Regions from separate parts of the Halalkalibacter oceani genome, predicted to be linked through region 2. Evidence: riboswitches for the same ligand, from Rfam matches in the RefSeq annotation. Region 2 holds a riboswitch; each other region holds the start of a gene.
The links. Region 2 has a riboswitch for cobalamin ahead of metE (5-methyltetrahydropteroyltriglutamate--homocysteine S-methyltransferase). Riboswitches for the same ligand answer to the same signal wherever they lie in the genome.

Region 1 (6,522 bases), on a different contig from region 2:
TTCCTGCAACCCGGCCTCTGATGCATAGCGGCACAAGCGCTGAAAGAAGTCAGCATAGCCTGCCTCATCGAGCATCGTCCCGACCTGAGAGGCGGTATTCGCCTGCAAAATCTCCTGCTGAAGCTCCGGCGGGACTCCACTTTCCACGGCGACCTTGGCGAGAAATTCAAAGCTGACCGGAGCGCTTTTCGAATGGACCATCATCACGCCCTGGGCTACTTTTGAAAATTTCCCCATCATCCCGACGAGGGTCACCTGCTTCATCCGTTTCGCCTTGCACTGCTTTAACGTAAAGCCGACAAAATCACCCATTTCGATAAACGCTTCTTCCGGGGCATCCGGGAAAAGCTCCATCGCATATTTTTCACTCCGTCCGCCCGTCGAGCAGATGACATGCTCGCAGCCGCTTTCTTTGGCGACCTGCAGCGCCTGGGCGATGCTTGCGCGAAACGCCGAAGTCGAAAACGGCACGACCGTTCCCCTCGTACCGAGAATCGAAATGCCGCCGATAATGCCGAGCCGGCTGTTTAACGTTTTCTTGGCGATTTCCTCTCCATCCGGCACGGAAATGATGATCGAAATGCCCCGCTCGACGCCGGTCTCCTCCAGCACGTCCTCTGCAACCTCAAACAGCATCCGGCGCGGCACAGGGTTAATCGCCGCTTCCCCGACCGCCACCGGTAGCCCCGGCTTCGTTACCCGGCCGACGCCGACGCCGCCATCAAGCTTAATGCCAGGCGCGCTCTCCCAGGCGACACGCGACACGATTCGCGCACCGTGTGTCGCATCGGGATCGTCGCCGCCATCTTTAATGATCGCCGCCTCGGCATACTGCTCGGTAAATTGAACAGACTCCATTTGAAAGGTGACAATTTCTTTGTTCGGCAGCTTGATCGTCGCTTCGTTAACCGCTTTTTGCGTAATCAAACTAAGAAGCGCCGCCTTCGTCGCCGCCGTTGCGTTGGAGCCTGTCGTATAGCCATGCCGCAGCTGCTTTGTTTCCTTTTGCCCGCTTGCCATCTTTTCAGCCTTGCTGCTCCGCCATTAAGGAAATCGCGTTGATCGCGGCCACGGTTACCGGACTGCCGCCTTTTCTGCCAACGTTCGTAATAAACGGCAGATCAAGCTTCGCCAGCTCCTCCTTCGATTCGGCCGCCGAGACAAAGCCGACCGGCATTCCGACGATCAGCGCCGGCTTTGCTTCCCCGTTTTTCACAAGGCGAATCAATTCAAGCAGCGCGGTCGGCGCGTTTCCAATTGCGAAAATGCCGCCCTCCGCCAGCTTGACCGCCTTGCGCGTCGCCACGATTGCTCTCGTCGTGTTGAGCCGCTTCGCTTCCTCGATCACATCGGGATCGGAAATATGAACGTGAACGCTTCCGCCAAACTTTTCGATCCGCGGCTTGCTGATGCCGCTTTGAATCATTTGCACATCGGCGATTACCTTGCAGCCAGAACGGATCGCCGCCACGCCGGCGCGTACTGCGTCAGGATGAAAGAGCACGCTTCGCCCAAGCTCGAAATCGGCCGAGGCGTGGATCACCCGCTGGACGACGGGGTATTGCTCGTCGGTAAAGGAATGCTCGCCAAGCTCCTCGGTAATCATCTGAAAGCTCTTTCCTTCAATCTCCTGCGGTTGTACGGTCAACGGTTTAAATTCTGTTTTGAAATCCATTTATTTTCCCTCCATCAGCTTAGTGACTGTTGCTACAACATCTTCCTTCGTATGAACGAGATCGTGGACATCCTGCTTCGGTCGCTCGATAACGATCACCTCCAAGCCAAGCTCCCTGGCGGCTTCCAGCTTCTCATCGACCGAGCCGACCTTGCCGCTTTCCTTCGTGATGACGAGGGTGACGCCGAACTGGCGATAAAGCGCCTTGTTAAGCTCCTTTGAAAAAGGACCCTGCATCGCGACGATGTTTTTTTGCTCAATGCCCAGTTGTTCACAGCGCTCCATATTGTCCTTGCGCGGCAGCATCCGCGCGATCATCCGCAGGTCAGGCAGCCCGAGCAGCTTGTCCGCAAAGACAGCGAGCGTCTTGCTGCCGGTCGTCAGCATAACGACCCCTTTATGCTGACTCGCAAGCTCAGCTGCCTCGGCGTAGTCCGCAACGAAGCTGATCCGCTCATCCTCGGCAATCTTGCTCGCCTGCCGCTCAAACCGGACATAAGGAATGCCTGCCTGTTCCGCGGCCGCGTGCGCATTTTTTGAAGCCTCCTCGGCAAAAGGATGGGTCGCATCGACAAGGAGAGAAATGTGCTTTTCCTGCAAAAGCGCCGTCATTTCCGCGATCGTCAGGCGGCCGACGCGCACCGGAATTCCGGCCTCGCTGATGCTTGCCGCCCCGCTCTCCGTCACGACGCTCGCCAATAACGGATAGCCCGCATCCTTTAAGGCGATGGCCACTTCGCGCGCATCACTCGTTCCGGCCATAATAAAGATCATCCGCTTTCACCTCTCTTTTGCAGATTTGTTTTGCAAGACCCGCATCCACCTATGAAAGCAAATACGTTTTAATGATGATGGTGGTGATGATGATCGTGGTTGTGGTCAAGCTCAAGATGCTCCTTCGCGAATAAACGGTACTGACAGTTATCGCAGTTTAACGCGGCCAATCCTTGTAATGCTTCCTCGGCTCTTTCCTTGAAAATCGTCGCCAGCAGCGGATGGAAGCCAAAAAACTTCGTCATCAGAAACGATGCGTCCGGATAGCTTCGCTTGAAGCCGTCAAGCTTCTCCTCCATCCGGTCCATCAGCACGCCGCTGAAAAAGAAGTAAGGAAGCAGGCAAACCGAGCTTGCGCCGAGCTTTAAAGAGCGTTCGACAGCTTGTTCCACCGTCGGTGAAGTGACGCCGATAAACGACAGCTGGACATCGGTCATATTCAGCCGTTCACTAAGCAGGCGCGAAATTTTGTACAGCTCACTGTTCGCATCACCGTCACTGCTTCCGCGTCCGACGATTACGAGGCTGCTCCCTTCCTTCGCCTGCCAGCCGGCTTCTTTCAACCTGTCGGCTAAAATATCAATCACGCCCGGATGCGACCCGATCGGCCGGCCATATGTAAAAGAGACGAGCGGAAACTTCTGCCGCGCCTTGTCCATGTCCGCCGGAATGTGGATTTTCGCATGCCCGGCCGAGAAGAACATCATCGGCACGAGCGCGACCTTCGTCGCCCCCTGCTTCACGCACGCTTCAATTCCAGCGGCAATCGACGGCTCGGCAAATTCCAGAAAACAGGTTTCGACAATATCAGCCTTGACCTGGTGCTTCATCCCATTGACGAACTCCAGCAGCTGCTCGTTTCCCTCCGGCTTTCGGCTCCCATGGCCGATAAATAATACAGCTTCCATCTTTTCTCCTCCTTTTGTTAATCGCCGCACACATTGTCAACGGCGATCGGCTCCGGCACGTCACGGTACTGATAACCGGCAACGACCTGGACCCGTTTAAAAAACTTGTGAAACCGTTCATTCGGCATGCCGCGCTGCTGGAAATCGCGGACAACCTTGACGACTGTTGCGACGAGCTGCTCCTTGCTCATTCCTTCGGCGACGAGCTGGCCGACATGGGCGTTTCTCCCTGTCGTTTTCGCCCCTAAAAACAAATCAAATGCTTTTTTGCGGTAGATGATGCCGATATCGTTCGTCGGCGCGCCGTAGCACGCCATTCCGCAGCCGTTGAAGCCGATCGTCAGCCGCTTCGGCACGGGCTCGCCGCCAATTGAGCGAAAGATCTCATCAAGCTGCGGCAATGATTCGCCCTTGTCACCGTCACAAAAGTCACACGCCTTGATCGTGACAACATCGCCGACTGGATGCAGCAGCAGCCCCTCCCGCTCAAGCTCGGCCGTCACCTGTGCCGCGTCCCCCGTTTTCATCGTCACCTTCATTTGATGATCGGGCGTATATTCAATCTCGCCTTTATCGCCAACTACCTCGCCAATCAGCTGCATTTGCGCCGCACTGAATTTTTTGTTGGCAAGACCTGGCGAGAGCGCAAATTCAAACACCGTCTCCTGCCTGAACAGACTTTCCGGCGCCGGCTCAACGTCGCCTTTCCCGCTGCTTTCCTCGCCGTGCAGGAGCGAAAGCGCTTCTTCTGCCAGCTCGCGCAGCGATCCCCGCGCCGGTTCGGGTCCTGCTTCCTCGGCAAGCTCTTGAAGCGAAGATGAAGCCGGTTCAACTTCCTCTTCACCTTGATGAAGCGCCCACGGCTCGTGCTCCGGCTTTAAGCGCTGATGCGGCCGCAGAGCCTGCTTCGCTTCTCCAAGCGTATATTTTTTCTGATAGCCGCGCGGCGTGATCATCTTGCCGTCGTACATAAACGTCGATCCATTGCCGATGATGACCGTCGTCAGCATCCCGATCTCATGCTCAAGCATCTCGCCGAGCGTTGTCATCACGATATGCTGACGCTCGCGATAGGCGCTTTTGACAAGTCCAACAGGCGTCTCGGCAGAACGGTATTGCAGCAAAATCCGCTGCGCCTCTTCAATCTGTCTCGTCCGCCGCCCGCTTTTCGGATTGTAGAGCGCAATCACAAAATCAGCCTTGCCGGCGGCGTCAAGTCTGGCTTTAATCAGCTCCCATGGCGTCAGATGGTCACTGAGGCTGATCGTGCAGGCATCATGCATGATCGGCGCGCCGAGCAGCGAGGCGCAGGAGTTAATCGCCGAAATCCCGGGAATAATTTCAACCTCGACCCCATCCTGCTCCGTCCAGCCTTTTTCAATTAACACCTCATAGACGAGACCGGCCATGCCGTAGACGCCGGCATCCCCGCTTGAAATAACCGCAACCGTCTTTCCCTCTTCCGCCTGACGCACGGCTTCCTGTGCCCGGCTCACTTCCTCCGTCATTCCGGTCCGGATAATCGCTTGATCCGTCAGCAACGGTTTAACCAAATCCACGTACGTGTTGTAGCCGATAATTGAATCACTTTCAGCGATCGCTTCCCTCGCCCGGCCTGTCATATGCTGCTCGTGGCCCGGCCCGAAGCCGATCAATAAAAGCTTTCCTTTCGCTCCCATCGGATGTCCTCCTTTTTGACCTTCGGGGAAAGCGGGGCAATAAAAAAAGCCTCCACCCGCAAAAGGGTTAGAGGCTAGTCCTTTTTTATCATCATCTGAAAAGGAATCCAGCAGAGACAGCACTGTCGTCTCCTGCTCTAACACCTCCCCATCTCCCGTAGGTCAATCAGTGTCGTTGGAAAAGGCAGGTCTCCTGGCTCAAGGTCTTACGCTGCTGCTCCTTCCCGTCCGATGGACAGTGGCTCGTGCATACAGCACTCCTTTTACAGTGGCGGGACCGCGTCGGCTTTTCACCGAACTTCCCTTTTAGAAAGTCAACGATGACTTTCACCTTTTCCCAAACATATGCAATTTCATGTTTCTTTTACAGTACGTAACAATCTGATAGAAGTCAACTATTTTTTCCTGCATTCCTTGTTTCACAGCTTACGAGAGATTCACTGTGATAAACCGGATAATCGGCGATTTCAACTAGTGGAGAAGGACATTTTCTCATTGACAACACAGCTTTTAAAAAGATAATGAGAGTAGGATTCTTTTTCCAATTCCAAAAATACTAGAAGCCATTCCTCATAAAGGAGTCATAGAGATGAACAGGAAAAAAACAATCATAATTTCAGCAATTGTTGCTCTACTCGCAGCGACGGTTTACGTGGTCGCCGATGCGACAGTCGTTAAAACGGCTCCGCTACAATTCGGCATGATGGAAACATTTGAGAATTACGAAGAACGACTGGAAGGCAGCGATTTAGCGGTCGTCGCCGTCCTGAATGGTGAGCCGGAAAACGTCGTTTACTATGAAGATGGATTACCTACCCCCAGCAGCCACCATTTGAGCGATATTTTCATACAAAAAGTGATCAAGGGTGACGAAAGTTTGGAAGGTTCTACGATCACGATACGTGAACCATATTATATTGTCGATAACGGATGGGCGCCAGGCGTTACTGAAATCTATTACGGCGACTATACCGGCATGAAAAAGGGCGCTGAGTATTTGCTGTTCCTCGGATGGACGGAAAGCTGGGGGCAATACGGTATCGCCTCCGCCCACGAGGGGAAATTTGATTTAAGCCAACACGATGAAGAAGAAAAGCGGGCGGTTGAACAAAATCCTGATTTGCAAGAACTGAGAAGCGACATTTTAGCCAATGTGGAGCTTGAGCTTGACTGATCGGGTGGTGAGGACGGTGTAACTGCTAGACTAGATTTGACAGTTTCTGCTTGATCATGAACCCAATCCGTTAAGCTATTCTTCGTACAATCAAGATGGTTTGGGGGCTAAAGAGAAAGTGAGAAACCATGATCAAATGAAGCTGCTGAAAAAGGACGATTTTCACTTTTTCAGCAGCTTTTTCGTAATGAGCGGAGCCATTACGAAAAAGGGTGCTGAATATTTGCTGTTTCTCGGATGGACGGAAAGCTGGGGGACAATAAGGAATCGCCTCTTCCATCGTTCTGAGGTTGTTCAGTTAAATGGAGAAAG
Region 2 (6,522 bases):
TCTCCGAGCGGAGAATCGAGGCATCCTCTAAGCGCGCCGCGGTCATCATCGCCAGTGTATCCTCGTCATCTAAGCCATGCTCCGTCAAAAATGCGCGGTACTCCTCCTCCGGATCAACAGCGTGATAATCTTTGTCAACATGGCGGTTCACAAATGTATGATGCCAGCGGAAGCCGGCGCCAAGTACAGCGGACGACAATGTTTTCCATTTCGTCACGCTCGTCATTTTGATCCACTTGTCTGTATGTTCAATCGTAAGAGCGTCAAGCGCGGAAGCTGGCGCCTGCTCCCCATTGTCGGGAATAAGCGTAATTAACGGCCGCGGGACAGAGGGATGTTCCTTGCGCATGAGCGTTGTTTGATAGACGTTCGCCAGCTGGTCTTCTTTCAACACTTTATGCGGTGAATCGAGCGCGACCATTTCCCCCTCTTCCAAAAGCAATATCCGATCGCAGTAAAGGCTGGCCATATTCAAATCATGGAGCACTGTGACGACGGTTAATTGACGTGTTTCCGTCCACTCATGCAAGGCGTCGAGCAGCTGCATTTGATGGGAAAGGTCAAGATGGTTGGTCGGCTCATCAAGCAGAAGTATATCCGGTTCCTGCGCGAGAGCCCGTGCCAACAGCACCCGCTGCCGTTCGCCGCCGCTCAACTGCTGAAGCGGCGTGTCGCGGAACCTCCACGTATCCGTTTGCTTCATTGCAGCCCTGATCACCTCTTCATCCTGCTTCGTCGTCCGTTGCAACCAGCCTTTTTGATACGGATAGCGCCCTAAAGCGACGACCTCGGAAACAGAATACGAAAAAGCGGTTTCCGCCTGCTGCGGCAAAACGGCCATCTTTTTTGCCAGTTCCTTTGAGCTGTAAGCCGCCAGTGGTTTGCCATCGATCTCAATCCGTCCGTCAGCTGCAGGCAAACCGCCATTGATCGCTTTCAGCAGGCTCGTTTTTCCACTTCCGTTCGGCCCGATAATGCCGAATACTTCACCTTTGTTCACCGTAAACGTAAGCGAGCGGACGACATCCTTCGTCCCATATTGTACAGTGAGATCCTCACAAGTAATCATCGTCGTCTTCCTTTCTATTCACGCTTGTAATCTGCGCTGTCTCAGCAAAATAGCAGCAAATACCGGGGCGCCGACAATCGCGGTAATGACACCGATCGGCAGCTCCGTTGGCGCGATAATCGTCCGCGCGACCAGATCGGTCAGCGCGAGAAAGCCAGCGCCGACAAACATTGACAGCGGCAATAAGTGGCGATGATCAGGTCCCCAAAGCAAGCGTGTCAAATGGGGGATCACTAACCCGACAAAGCCGATCGTGCCGGAAACAGCGACTGCTCCACCCGTCAGCGTCGTCGCCCCAAGGAGTATGATCACTCTTCTGACGGCAATATTCACACCGAGCTGCCGCGCCGTTTCCTCTCCGAAGGCGAGCGCATTCAATTCCTTGCGGCAGAAAAACAGCAACAAAAAGCCGGTTAGAAAAAATGGCAGCATCAGCCAAATATAGCTCCAGCCTCTCATCGCCACGCTTCCCATCAGCCAGCTGATAATATGACGCAGCTCCTCGCCGGTCAAAGCGATCATCAAGGAAATAAACGCACCTAAAAACGAACTGAAAATAATCCCGGCCAAAATAATCGTTTCCGTCGCCATCGAACGCTGAACAAGCCTCGCGAACAGCATGACGAGAAACAGCGTCGCAAAGCCGGCCAGCACGCTAACCAACGGCAACGTAAAACGGCCGATTAACGGAAGCGAAAATGAAAAAAACAGCACAGCGACCGCACCGACCGCTGATCCTGACGATACGCCGAGCGTATAAGGGTCAGCGAGCGGATTCTTCAAAAAGCCTTGAAAGGCCGAGCCGGCGAGGGCGAGACTGGCGCCAACGAGCATGGCCAGCAAAGCGCGCGGAAAACGGATTTCCATCACGATATTGATAAACATCGGATCAATTGTCTGCTCCACCTGTAGAGAAAACACTTCCTGTAAAATGATTTGCACAACAGTGAGAAAGGGAAGCCGGACGCTTCCCCAACTGATGCTGACGATAAGTGCTCCGATACAAAAGAGCACGACAGAAGCATAAGCTATAACAAGATTATTCGCCAAATACCTCTGGATAAACTGCTTTCGCAAGACCCTCGACTCCTTCTGCCAGACGCGGACCTGAACGTGTCACCTCATCTGAAACTAAATCATAGATGCGATCATTGACAACCGCAGGAACATCCTGCCAGGCCGGGCGCTCTTTAATCTGCTCGGCGGCATTGTCGACATAATAGCCGTACGTCGTGACGATGACATCAGGCTGGAAAGCGACCGCTTCTTCTTCCGTATACGGAATCCAGCCCTCTTGCTCACCGGCGGCATTGATCGCATTGACGACCGTTAACATCTCATCAAGAAAGGTTCCTTTGCCAGTCGTGTACAACTCAGGCGCGGGCGACACTTCGACCCAGACTTTGCGCCGCTCTTCTTCGGCGATTGTACTCGCTTTTTCTTCCACTTCGGCAAACTTGGCCTGCATATCAGCGATTACTGTTTCGGCTTCTTCTCCGGCGTCAACTGCCTCGCCAATCATCCGGATCGTTTCATAGACCATGTCAATCGAAGCTGCATCATAAACAACGACAACGGGAATACCCGCGTTGCGAAGCTGATTCAGTCCTTCTTCGGAGCTGTGGGCATTTGAAGCGTGGGAAAGCACAAGATCAGGCCCAAGCGCGATCACCTTTTCCACGTCAAAATTCATATCACCGACGCTCTCAACCTCCAACACTTCCTCTGGATAATTGTCCCACTCTGTTCGTCCGACGACCGTTTCCCCTTTTCCTAAGGCAAAAATCGTTTCCGTAATGCTCGGCACAAGGGAAACGATGCGCTCTGGCTGTTCTTCGAGCACCACTTCATTTTCTAACGCATCTATAATGGTTTTAGGATAGCCGGATTCGCTTTCCTGCTCCCCCTCGGCAGTCTGTTCCGTTTCTGTTTCCACCGGTTCGACCGGCTGTTCCTCGGGCTGTCCGCCACAACCCGCCAGGACAACAGTCCACAGCAGCATTACGATCGTGACAGCGATCCATTTCGTTCTGTTCACACTCTTCCACTCCTTTTTTCTCTTCCCTTATCATAGAAAAACACTCCTCTATAAAGAGGAGTGCCGGGACAGTCAATAACGCGACCAGGCTTTTCATTTGAATGATAAGCCAGATCATTATTGCTTCCCCTTTTCCTCGAAGGTTTCACACATTCGTAAAGGCAGGTCTCCTGACTTATGCATGACAATTTCTTCCCCTTCCCATCTACAGCTTCAGACAGTGGGCTTCTAAAGAAATCTAGCATTTACAGTGGCGGGACCGTGTTGGACTTTCACCAACTTCCCTATTATCATCCAGGCTGGCCTGGACGACCTTTACGATTGCTATTCAATTTCAAATAAGTAATTCCATTATACATGAAAATGGACAGGCTCGCAGTTTTTTTCGATTCTCTTTTTAAACCACAAATTAAAGATTGACAATTCGTACAGTTCTGCGGTAAAGTGAGTACCAATTTCATATGTTGGAAGCTGGTACTTTGATTTTATCGAAGTTTAAAAGGGAATCCGGTGTTGAATCCGGAGCGGTCCCGCCACTGTAATAGAGGAGTTATCGTGATCACGTCACTGGCCAACGGCCGGGAAGACCACGATGATGATGATACTAGAGCCAGGAGACCTGCCAGCTTTAACAGCACTGTTTTTACCTACGGGAGATAGGGAGGTGTTCACGATATAACGACTGAATTGTGGATATTATTACCTTTTACCTGGTAATAATATCCTTTTTTGTTTGTATGAACGATGAATGTAGGAGGTTTGATTGATGAAAACAAGTAATTTAGGATACCCGCGGATCGGAAAAAGCCGCGAATGGAAGCGTACGCTCGAAGCCTTCTGGGCGAACACAATTACAGAAAAAGAATTTCATGCGCAAATGAAATCCCGACGTCTCGAGCATTTACAGGCGCAAAGCGAGAAAGGAATTGACCTCGTGCCGACAGGCGACTTTTCTTATTATGATCACGTGCTCGATACAGCAGCGATGTTTGGCCTTGTCCCAGAAAGATTCGCCTATGACGGCGGACCCGTGCCGCTGTCGACTTACTTTGCGATGGCGAGAGGCGAAAAAGGAGCACAAGCTTGCGAAATGACGAAATGGTTTGATACGAACTACCATTACATCGTACCGGAATTGGAACAGTGCGCCCCAAAGCTCGTTGATAACAAGCCGCTGCGTGACTTTTTAGAGGCGAAGCGCGAGCTCGGCCTTCATACGAAGCCGGTCATTCTCGGCCCATTCACGTTTGTCACATTGGCTAAGGGCTATCAGCCGGAACAGTTCGCCTCTCTCCTGCAGCGCTTTATCCCTGTTTATCAGCAAATGCTGCAGGAGCTGGCCGCAGCCGGGGCGACAATCGTTCAAATCGATGAGCCGGCTCTCGTCCTCGATATTACAAAAGAAGAGATGGCGCTCTTTACTGCGACCTATAAAGAAATCGCGCAACATGTGCCTGAGCTTGCTCTCATTTTGCAATCGTATTTTGAAGCTGTCACTCATTATCAAGAGCTGATTGCGTTGCCGGTCGCCGGATTCGGCCTTGATTTCGTCGACGGCCGCGAAGCCAATTTGGCCGCGATTCAGGCGTACGGCTTTCCGGCGGACAAAATTCTTGCCGCCGGTGTAATTGACGGCCGCAACATTTGGCGCAGCGACCTCGAAAAAAGCGTGGACCTGCTCAAACAGCTGAGCGACATCATCCCATTCGAACGCCAGATGATCCAGCCTTCGTCAAGCTTGCTGCACGTCCCGGTCAGCGTCCGCCAAGAAACAGAGCTCGACCCAACGATTAAGGCCTCTCTCGCCTTTTGCGATGAAAAGCTTGACGAGCTGACCTTGTTAAAGGACGTTATCAGCGGGGCAGCGAGCAAGGAAAAAATCGCAGCTCACCAGCAAAGCTACGACGAGCTCATTCGCTCTGATTGGCGTAAAAAGCAGGAGCCCGATGCCGTCCGCGCGAAACGAACAAGCTCCTTTCAAACGAGATATGAGCTGCAGCAACAGAAATGGCAGCTGCCACTGCTGCCGACAACGACGATTGGCAGTTTCCCGCAGACAAAGGAAATTCGCAACATCCGAGCCCAATGGCGAAAGAATGAATGTTCAACTGCCGACTATCAGGCCCGGATTCAGGCCGAAATTCAAAAATGGATTGCGATTCAGGAAGAGATCGGCCTCGACGTATTCGTTCACGGTGAGTTCGAGCGCAATGATATGGTTGAATTTTTCGGGGAGAAGCTTGCCGGATTTACGTTTTCTAAAAACGGCTGGGTGCAATCGTACGGATCACGCTGCGTCAAGCCGCCGATCATTTACGGCAATGTCGCGTACACGGGACCAATGACTGTCGAGGAAACCGTCTATGCGCAGTCGCTCACCTCTGCTCCGGTGAAAGGAATGCTGACAGGTCCGGTGACGATTTTGAACTGGTCATTTGTTCGAAATGACATCCCGAAGCAGGAGGTCGCTTTTCAAATTGCCGCGGCGCTGCTGCAAGAGGTCCAGGCATTGGAGCAAGCCGGTATTACGATGATTCAGGTCGATGAACCGGCATTGCGCGAAGGGCTTCCGCTCAAAAAAGCGAAGCGGAATGACTACTTGCACTGGGCGGTCGAAGCGTTCCGCCGAAGCACATCGGCGATTGCCGACACGACACAAATTCATACCCATATGTGCTACAGCGATTTCGCCGACATCATCGAGGCGATCGACGCGCTTGATGCTGACGTGATCTCGATTGAGACATCGCGCAGCCATGCGGAATTAATTTCTGCTTTTGAACATAACGTGTATGACAAAGGAATCGGCCTTGGCGTCTACGATATTCACAGCCCGCAAATACCCGAAGTAGGCGAAATGCTGGCGCTGATTGAGCGCGCCCTCGCCGTTCTCCCACCATCACTGTTCTGGGTCAATCCTGACTGCGGCTTAAAAACGCGCACAGAAGCCGAAACGGTCGCCGCTCTGACAAACATGGTGAAGGCCGCAAAAGCAGCCCGTGCCAAAATGCTTTCGACTAGATGAGAAGGAGTTGATTGAAGTGAGGTACGAACTTGTCCACTTCCTGCAGCATACAAATGATGAACAGCTGATGCTGGCCTTCATGAAAAACATGGATGGAAAAAGCTTGTCGACATTGTTTCACTATCTTTCTCTCACAGACGATATTACGAAAAAGCGCTGGCTCACCATTTATGAAAACCTCATCCCATAAGGAGGCCACTGAAAAACTTCCTTTTTCGTAACTCGAAGAAGAGTAATGGCTCCGCGCGTTGCGCGCCTTGCTTCGAGAAACCCACTCGTAGCAAGGCTTTTCAAATCAGGCAACGGCTACGCTCATTACGAAAGAGCTGCTAAAAAAGTATAAGTCGTACTTTTTCAGCAGCTTCTCCCATAAGGAGGCCATTAAAACCT
Region 3 (6,522 bases), on a different contig from region 2:
ATGGTAACATGCTAACAAACAAACGATTGTACAGGGCTTTTACTATTGGAATTTTGCTGACGCTATTTGTCTCAATACCGGGTTTAAACGAGAAAGTTCAGGCGGAGGCAAGCGCAGAAGAGATAGAAATTTACGATGCGGCGGATCTCGATAATATCCGAAATGACTTGTCCGGCCATTATATCCTGATGAACGATATTGACTTGGAATGCACAGAATGGAAACCAATCGGAAAATGTGAAGATGGAACTTCCGATTACAGAAATCCATGTGAGATCACGGATGAACGGTTCTCCGGTATTTTTGACGGCCAAGGGTATGAAATAACGAACCTTTCTATCACTACGTATAGAATAGAAAAGTTGGTTTATTTTCGGCTACAACTTCGGAAAGCAAGAGCAAAAATGTAGGCGTAACGAACGTAACTATCAAAACTGGAGCTGATCAGCGCAATGTAGGTGGTTTGGTTGGCATGAATGAAGGCAAGATCGAGAATGTAAATACTTCTGGGACGATTCACAGCGAGTTTCAAGATGTCGGTGGACTGATTGGCTATAATGAATCAGGAGGAGAAGTGACTATCTCCCAGTCTGCGGCAAATGTGACGGGAAGTCACTATGTTGGTGGATTAATAGGAAGTAATAGAGAAAATGTTTCATACAGCTATGCTACAGGAGACGTGGCGTCAGATGGAGATGCAGGCGGGTTGATCGGCAATAATAATGATGGTTCTGTTTCATATGTTTATGCGACAGGTGATGTGACGTCAGACGGAGATGCAGGTGGATTAATCGGTTTAAATAATATACCTGTTTCCTTTGCATACGCGACAGGGGAGGTTGAAGGCGTAATGGTAGGGGGCTAATTGGTTATAACAACAAAGTGGAAGTATCAAACGTTTATGCGACAGGGAATACTAATGGCACAGATAAAGCGGGAGGCTTGATTGGTTACAACTGGGGCAACGCTTCCCATTATTATGCTGGTGGAGGAGTTACGGCAGGTGATATCGCTGCTGCGTTAGCTGTGAATGTAGGGTAGGTATCTTTCTCTTACTGGAATAAGGAAACCTCCGGAGTGAATGTAGGAGCTTATCAATTTAGTAGCGATCATAGTATAAAGGATCAAGTTGTCCGTTTGGAGATTGCGGCTGAGATGAAAAGACAATCCACTTATGGACATCTGGATTTTGCTGATACTTGGACGATGATCGATGGGGAGTCTTATCCCCGGCTAATTGCAGACTTTACCGCCAATCACTTGTCTGCTTTAACGATAGAGGATGCCCAAGGAACTGCAACTGCGATGTGGGATGCAGCGTTTGACCAAGGGAACCATTCGTATACGGTGACCTTTGATCAGGCAGTCGAAGAGGTGGTCTTTGATGCGCCTCCTGTTCATTCTGCCGCAGAGGTTTGGATCAATGGGGAGAAGATGGAAGGGTCGGTTACGAAAAAAGTCGGTGCGGGAGACAATCTCTTTGCGCTGGACGTTTATTCGAATCAGACAGAATTTGTGGGTAGATATGAAGTAACCATCAAGGTACCCTCGAAAATAACTGAACTGGTCATACCAGATGGGAAGTATGGGATTGGGGATACATTGAAGTTTACTGCAGTCTATGACACGCCTGTTACGGTGGACGGCACCCCGACTTTGCCGGTTTTGATCGACGGAAATACTTATTTGGCAAGCTATACAACACAGCCGGAAACGAATCAGCTTCAATTTGAGTATGTGATCGAAGAGGGGATAAGTGATTCGAGTGGCATTGAGGTTGGAGCGATCATACTCCCGGAGCTTGCTCGCATCCTTGCTAACGGGATGGATGCTTCGCTGCAACTGCCTGTGAGCGATACAAGCGGAATAATGATCGATGGCATTTCGCCGACCATTGATATCGGGATGAAGAGGGCCTACGGCCAAACTTATGTGGCTGACACTTGGTCAAACCAGGAAGTGACAGTCACGGCGATTGTGTATGATGATTCAGGGATTTTTTCCTTCGTATACTCATTGGATGGTGGCGTCACCTGGAGTCCGTATGACTCACCGATCAAACTGAAGGAGGACGGTTCCTATTCGCTTGTGTTGAAAGCCATGGATATCGCAGGCAACGAAACAACTGTGCAACGTATCGTTAAGGTCAGCTCAAGTGGATTAAAGCTCACCCCAACACTTGAGCTGGTACACGAGCGGCGACTGGACAAACTTGAGTGTGACGGCAAGCATCGATGCGAAGACAGGTGTAAGTGGCATTGACCATATCACCTATACATTGAATGGTGGAGCCCCTCAAGCCTATCAAAATGGAGATCCGATTACTATAAGTGCTGAAGGGGAGCATATGCTAGTGTTTGCGGTCACCGACAAAGCGGGCAATACACTTGACTCATCCATTGCGATTCACATTGACAAATCTGAACCGACAGTTACTTTTGGTACAAATGGAACGGAGAGAGGGTCAGCATCGGCACGGACAGCAGTGAATGTGTCGGATGATGCTAGTGGTCAAGACCCAACATCTATAAGGTATTTATGGTCACCCAATACAACAGCCCCTACATCAGGCTGGACTTCATTTGTAGATGGAGAGATATTGACAAAAAGTGGTGTAGATGGTGATTGGTATTTGCACATTCAAGCGAGGATCGGGCAGGCAATACGGTTGAGACCCATTCCAATCGGTTCCAATTGTATACACCTTCTGGTACCGGGAACACAGGCCGTAATGATTCATCAGACAGCAGTGCTGACGACTTTTCTTCACCTTCTTTAACGATTGAACTAAGCTTCAACCCAGACGGTGGAATAAACCTCCATGTCGATCCATCTGCGTTTAAGAAGATAACGTTGGAAGACGGCGTCGCGGAGGAAAATTTCTTTCTTTCGAAAGAGATGATGAATGAATTGATAGCACATTTGGCAGAGGGAAAGAAACCTTATATCACCCTTGAAATCAATAACACAGAAGAGGCTGTACAGATGCAGTTTCCGGCGGGTTCATTGGGGGTAATGTTGGAATCTTACCTGGAAGCGGTGTTTAAGGTGATGCGGAATGTCTCCAACTTCCAGCTGCATGAGAATGCTCTTGTTCTGCAGGGATTGGGCGAGCAGCTTGGTGTAGAGATGGGGGATATGAGTGTGTAAAGTTGGCTATAAGCATTCATATTTTTAGTCTTTAGCTTTTCCCGACAGACGACTCCCTATGCAATCGCTTCAAAAGAATCTTAAAAATGAAGCGATAAGACTTCTAGGGGATAGCCTAATCCATAACTATCGGTTGCGCTAGTGTTCTTTGGAATCTCCATCTTCAAATTTCGCAAGAAAGTAAGGTGGAATAGTTCAAATATCAGGAAAAGTTTCTATCCATTGTTGCTGGCTCTTTTTAACTTAACTCTGCAAATAAATTTCCGTTGTACTCTCTTGCATATGACCGATCGCTTTCATGATATCTCTCGTTGGTACTCATTGCTGACCAATGTACTTACTGGATTGACTCTAGTGGGGTAGCCCGCCGGTTAAAGGTCACTCCACCAACCATAAGTCTATACAACATAAGAAGGGAAACTGGCTGTTGAACATTACAGATGAAAAGATCGGTATTTTATTCCGAACAAAGCAATTGTGAATTGGGAATCCAGTACTATCAAAAATAGATCAACAAGGCTTTCACAGGGTCTTGTTTTGTAAGTGTCTTATTTCAGTCTTTCCTAGAAGTTAGTTAGTAAAAATTCTATATTACGGATAACCAAACATTTACGTGATTTCATTGGTCGTCTTGCTGCTGATTCTCATCAGAGAAAGGCGCATCGAAAAAAAGGAGGAAATCGATTAGGATGATAGTGACTACTGAGCAGGTGGCCGGCTATGAAATAACAGAGGTAAAGGGCTATGTCAAAGGAAGCACGATCCAGACGAAGCATATTGGACGGGATATTACAGCGGCTTTAAAAGGAATTGTCGGCGGAGAAATAAAGGGATATTCTGACATGATGGCGGAAGCGAGAAAGCTGGCGATCCATCGGATGGTCGAAGAGGCTGAAGCGAAAGGAGCCAATGCGGTTGTCGGCATGAGACTGCAGTCGGCTACATTGATGAGTGCAGCTGCAGAAATTATCGCCTACGGGACAGCGGTTGTGATTGAAGCTGAGGGATGAGGAAGAGAGGGCGGGCAAAGGGAGCCCTAATCGTGTGCAAATAATCAGCCTTAAGACGGATAGGATTTGCAACCTCGGAGCGTTTTTCCATCTTCAAATTTATAGGATGATCTATAAAGAAAGATGCTGCTTTAGCTGCGTCAGAAGATGGAGGCGAGAGGATGGATGTTTATATTATACTTACCGATACCGGAACGGTTTTTACAAGGATGATCAGGTTGTTTACAAAAAAGCGCTTGAACCATGCGTCCCTGTCTTTTGACAAAGAACTGGAGATGACCTGCAGCTTTGGACGGAAACGAATGAATAATCCTTTCATCGGTGGATTTGTAAAGGAGAATATGAGAGACCGTTTTTTCGGAGAAGCGTATTGCGCGATTTATCGCTGCTCTGTAACGGAGGAAAGCTATCAAAAAATGCTGTCCTACGTCCGGGAAATCGAGACGCAGCAGACAAGCTATACGTATAACTTCCTCGGACTTTTTGGCGTTTTGTTTGCGAAGGAAATCAAGCGGCCGTATGCTTTTTTCTGCTCGGAATTTGTTGCGACGGTATTGCAGAGAGGCGGAATTTCTGTCGGTGGGAAGCTTCCCTGCTTTGTAAAACCTGATGACTTAGCAGCTTGCAAGCAGGCTGTTTTCCTTTATGAAGGCCGGGTTGAGGGATATTTTTCACAGCATTTGTCCTCGGTGGGATCAGGCAGTCTGAAAGATGTTCTGGAGCAAGTTGGCTGACCCTGCCCTCATCCTTTCCTATCATTCTTCAAAAACAAATCTTGCAACTCAGACAGAAATCCATTACTATATACAATATATCGTGATTGGTCGCGAGGATGACAACTATATATTGATGTGGATAAATGGCGCCATATACGGCTTAATAGGGAATCTGGTGAAAATCCAGAACTGTCCCCGCAACTGTAAGTGTGACGAAATGAGAAAACCACTGTGCAAGCAGGTAGATCGCTCTTGTATGGGAAGGCTCATTGTAGGACGAAGCACGAGTCAGGAGACCTGCCACTTTTTCCAAAGTCAGCTATCTTCGGGGACTGAGAAGTGAGACGGCACAGCTTTTAAAGCGGTGGAATGTTCAAGGATATTCCATGCCTAAAGCTGAACATTACACTCTCAATCTGCCGTTTTACGCCCTTTCTCAGCCCGAGAAAGGGCGTTTTTTGATGGAATTCGATGGCCTCGAAATTTTTGAAGGAGTGATGGAAGATGAGCAAAGCAGGAACAGTGGAACGATATGGGATAGACGAGCTAATCAGTCGATTTAGCGATTTACCGATCGCCGAGTGGCTGGAGAAAATGGATAAAGACATTTCCTGGGAAAAGCGGGCGCTTGAAGCGTTGAATCATCTCGATGTTGATGAGCCGGATTGGACATATGTCGCGGCGCAATGCTATCTGTACTCGATTTATGAGCAAGTCACAGGCTTGCGTGGCACAGCAGTGGAGCAATGGGCTTCGACATTCCCGGCCCAGGTCGGTCGATTAATCGCGGACGGCCTGTACGATGAGCGGCTGGCGAGCTATTCGTCACAGGAACTCGCTGAGCTGGCCGGCGTGCTGGACCTTTCTCAGGATCAGCGCTTTACATACATTGGAATTAAGACATTGGCTGACCGTTATTTGACGAGAAGCTATGATGGAACGCTTCAGGAGCTGCCGCAGGAGCGCTTCATGGTGATCGCAATGCTGCTGATGGTCAAGGAACCGCGCGAACGTCGCCTTGAGCTGGTGAAGGAAAGCTATTGGGCGCTCTCTCATTTATATATGACGACGGCAACGCCGACATTGGCGAACGCCGGAAAGAAGGGAGGGCAATTATCAAGCTGCTTTATTGATACGGTCGAGGATGATCTTCGAGCGATTTTCGACAGCTGCACCGATGCGGCGACCGTCAGCAAAAATGGCGGTGGACTTGGAATCTACCTTGGCAAAATCCGGGCAAAAGGGTCTTCGATCCGCGGCTTTAAAGGAGTCTCCTCCGGTGTGCTGCCATGGATGAAGCAATTGAACAACGTCGCGGTCAGCGTTGACCAGCTTGGCCAGCGCCAGGGGGCGATTGCCGTTTATTTGGATGTGTGGCACCGCGATATTTTTTCCTTTCTTGATGCGAAGCTGAACAACGGTGATGAACGACAGCGGACGCATGACTTGTTCACCGCTGTTTCCGTTCCTGATTTATTTATGGAGGCGGTAGAAAAGCGTGAGAATTGGGCGTTGTTTGACCCGCATGAAGTACGGCAGGTGATGGGCTTTTCGCTGGAGGACAGCTATGACGAGAAAAAGGGTGAGGGAAGCTTCCGCGACCGTTACCGCCGCTGTCTGGAGGAAGAGGCGCTTTCGCGCGTGGA

Region 1: it holds a riboswitch for cobalamin, as region 2 does, so the genes downstream of both, cobJ (precorrin-3B C(17)-methyltransferase) here and metE (5-methyltetrahydropteroyltriglutamate--homocysteine S-methyltransferase) in region 2, are expected to answer to the same signal.
Region 3: it holds a riboswitch for cobalamin, as region 2 does, so the genes downstream of both, ABMB67_RS21210 (ribonucleoside-diphosphate reductase subunit alpha) here and metE (5-methyltetrahydropteroyltriglutamate--homocysteine S-methyltransferase) in region 2, are expected to answer to the same signal.

The regions. Positions count from the first base shown of each region.
Region 1 is NZ_JBEPKD010000017.1:56,379-62,900, reverse strand. Features, by position in the region: gene ABMB67_RS16540 (cobalt-precorrin-5B (C(1))-methyltransferase) at 1-1,020, opposite strand, end outside; gene ABMB67_RS16535 (precorrin-8X methylmutase) at 1,025-1,675, opposite strand; gene cobK (precorrin-6A reductase) at 1,676-2,449, opposite strand; gene ABMB67_RS16525 (sirohydrochlorin chelatase) at 2,518-3,357, opposite strand; gene cobJ (precorrin-3B C(17)-methyltransferase) at 3,375-5,036, opposite strand; cobalamin riboswitch at 5,203-5,386, opposite strand; gene ABMB67_RS16515 (hypothetical protein) at 5,626-6,210, shown strand; gene ABMB67_RS16510 (hypothetical protein) at 6,329-6,522, shown strand, end outside.
Region 2 is NZ_JBEPKD010000001.1:587,546-594,067, forward strand. Features, by position in the region: gene ABMB67_RS02935 (heme ABC transporter ATP-binding protein) at 1-1,069, opposite strand, end outside; gene ABMB67_RS02940 (FecCD family ABC transporter permease) at 1,088-2,146, opposite strand; gene ABMB67_RS02945 (ABC transporter substrate-binding protein) at 2,109-3,071, opposite strand; cobalamin riboswitch at 3,251-3,439, opposite strand; cobalamin riboswitch at 3,563-3,748, shown strand; gene metE (5-methyltetrahydropteroyltriglutamate--homocysteine S-methyltransferase) at 3,874-6,132, shown strand; gene ABMB67_RS02955 (hypothetical protein) at 6,149-6,322, shown strand.
Region 3 is NZ_JBEPKD010000032.1:9,404-15,925, forward strand. Features, by position in the region: gene ABMB67_RS21175 (hypothetical protein) at 9-410, shown strand; gene ABMB67_RS21180 (GLUG motif-containing protein) at 428-865, shown strand; gene ABMB67_RS21185 (hypothetical protein) at 883-1,041, shown strand; gene ABMB67_RS21190 (OmpL47-type beta-barrel domain-containing protein) at 1,207-2,262, shown strand; partial or broken gene ABMB67_RS23485 (hypothetical protein) at 2,219-2,326, shown strand; gene ABMB67_RS21195 (hypothetical protein) at 2,626-3,150, shown strand; gene ABMB67_RS21200 (YbjQ family protein) at 3,840-4,160, shown strand; gene ABMB67_RS21205 (hypothetical protein) at 4,322-4,894, shown strand; cobalamin riboswitch at 5,005-5,195, shown strand; gene ABMB67_RS21210 (ribonucleoside-diphosphate reductase subunit alpha) at 5,381-6,522, shown strand, end outside.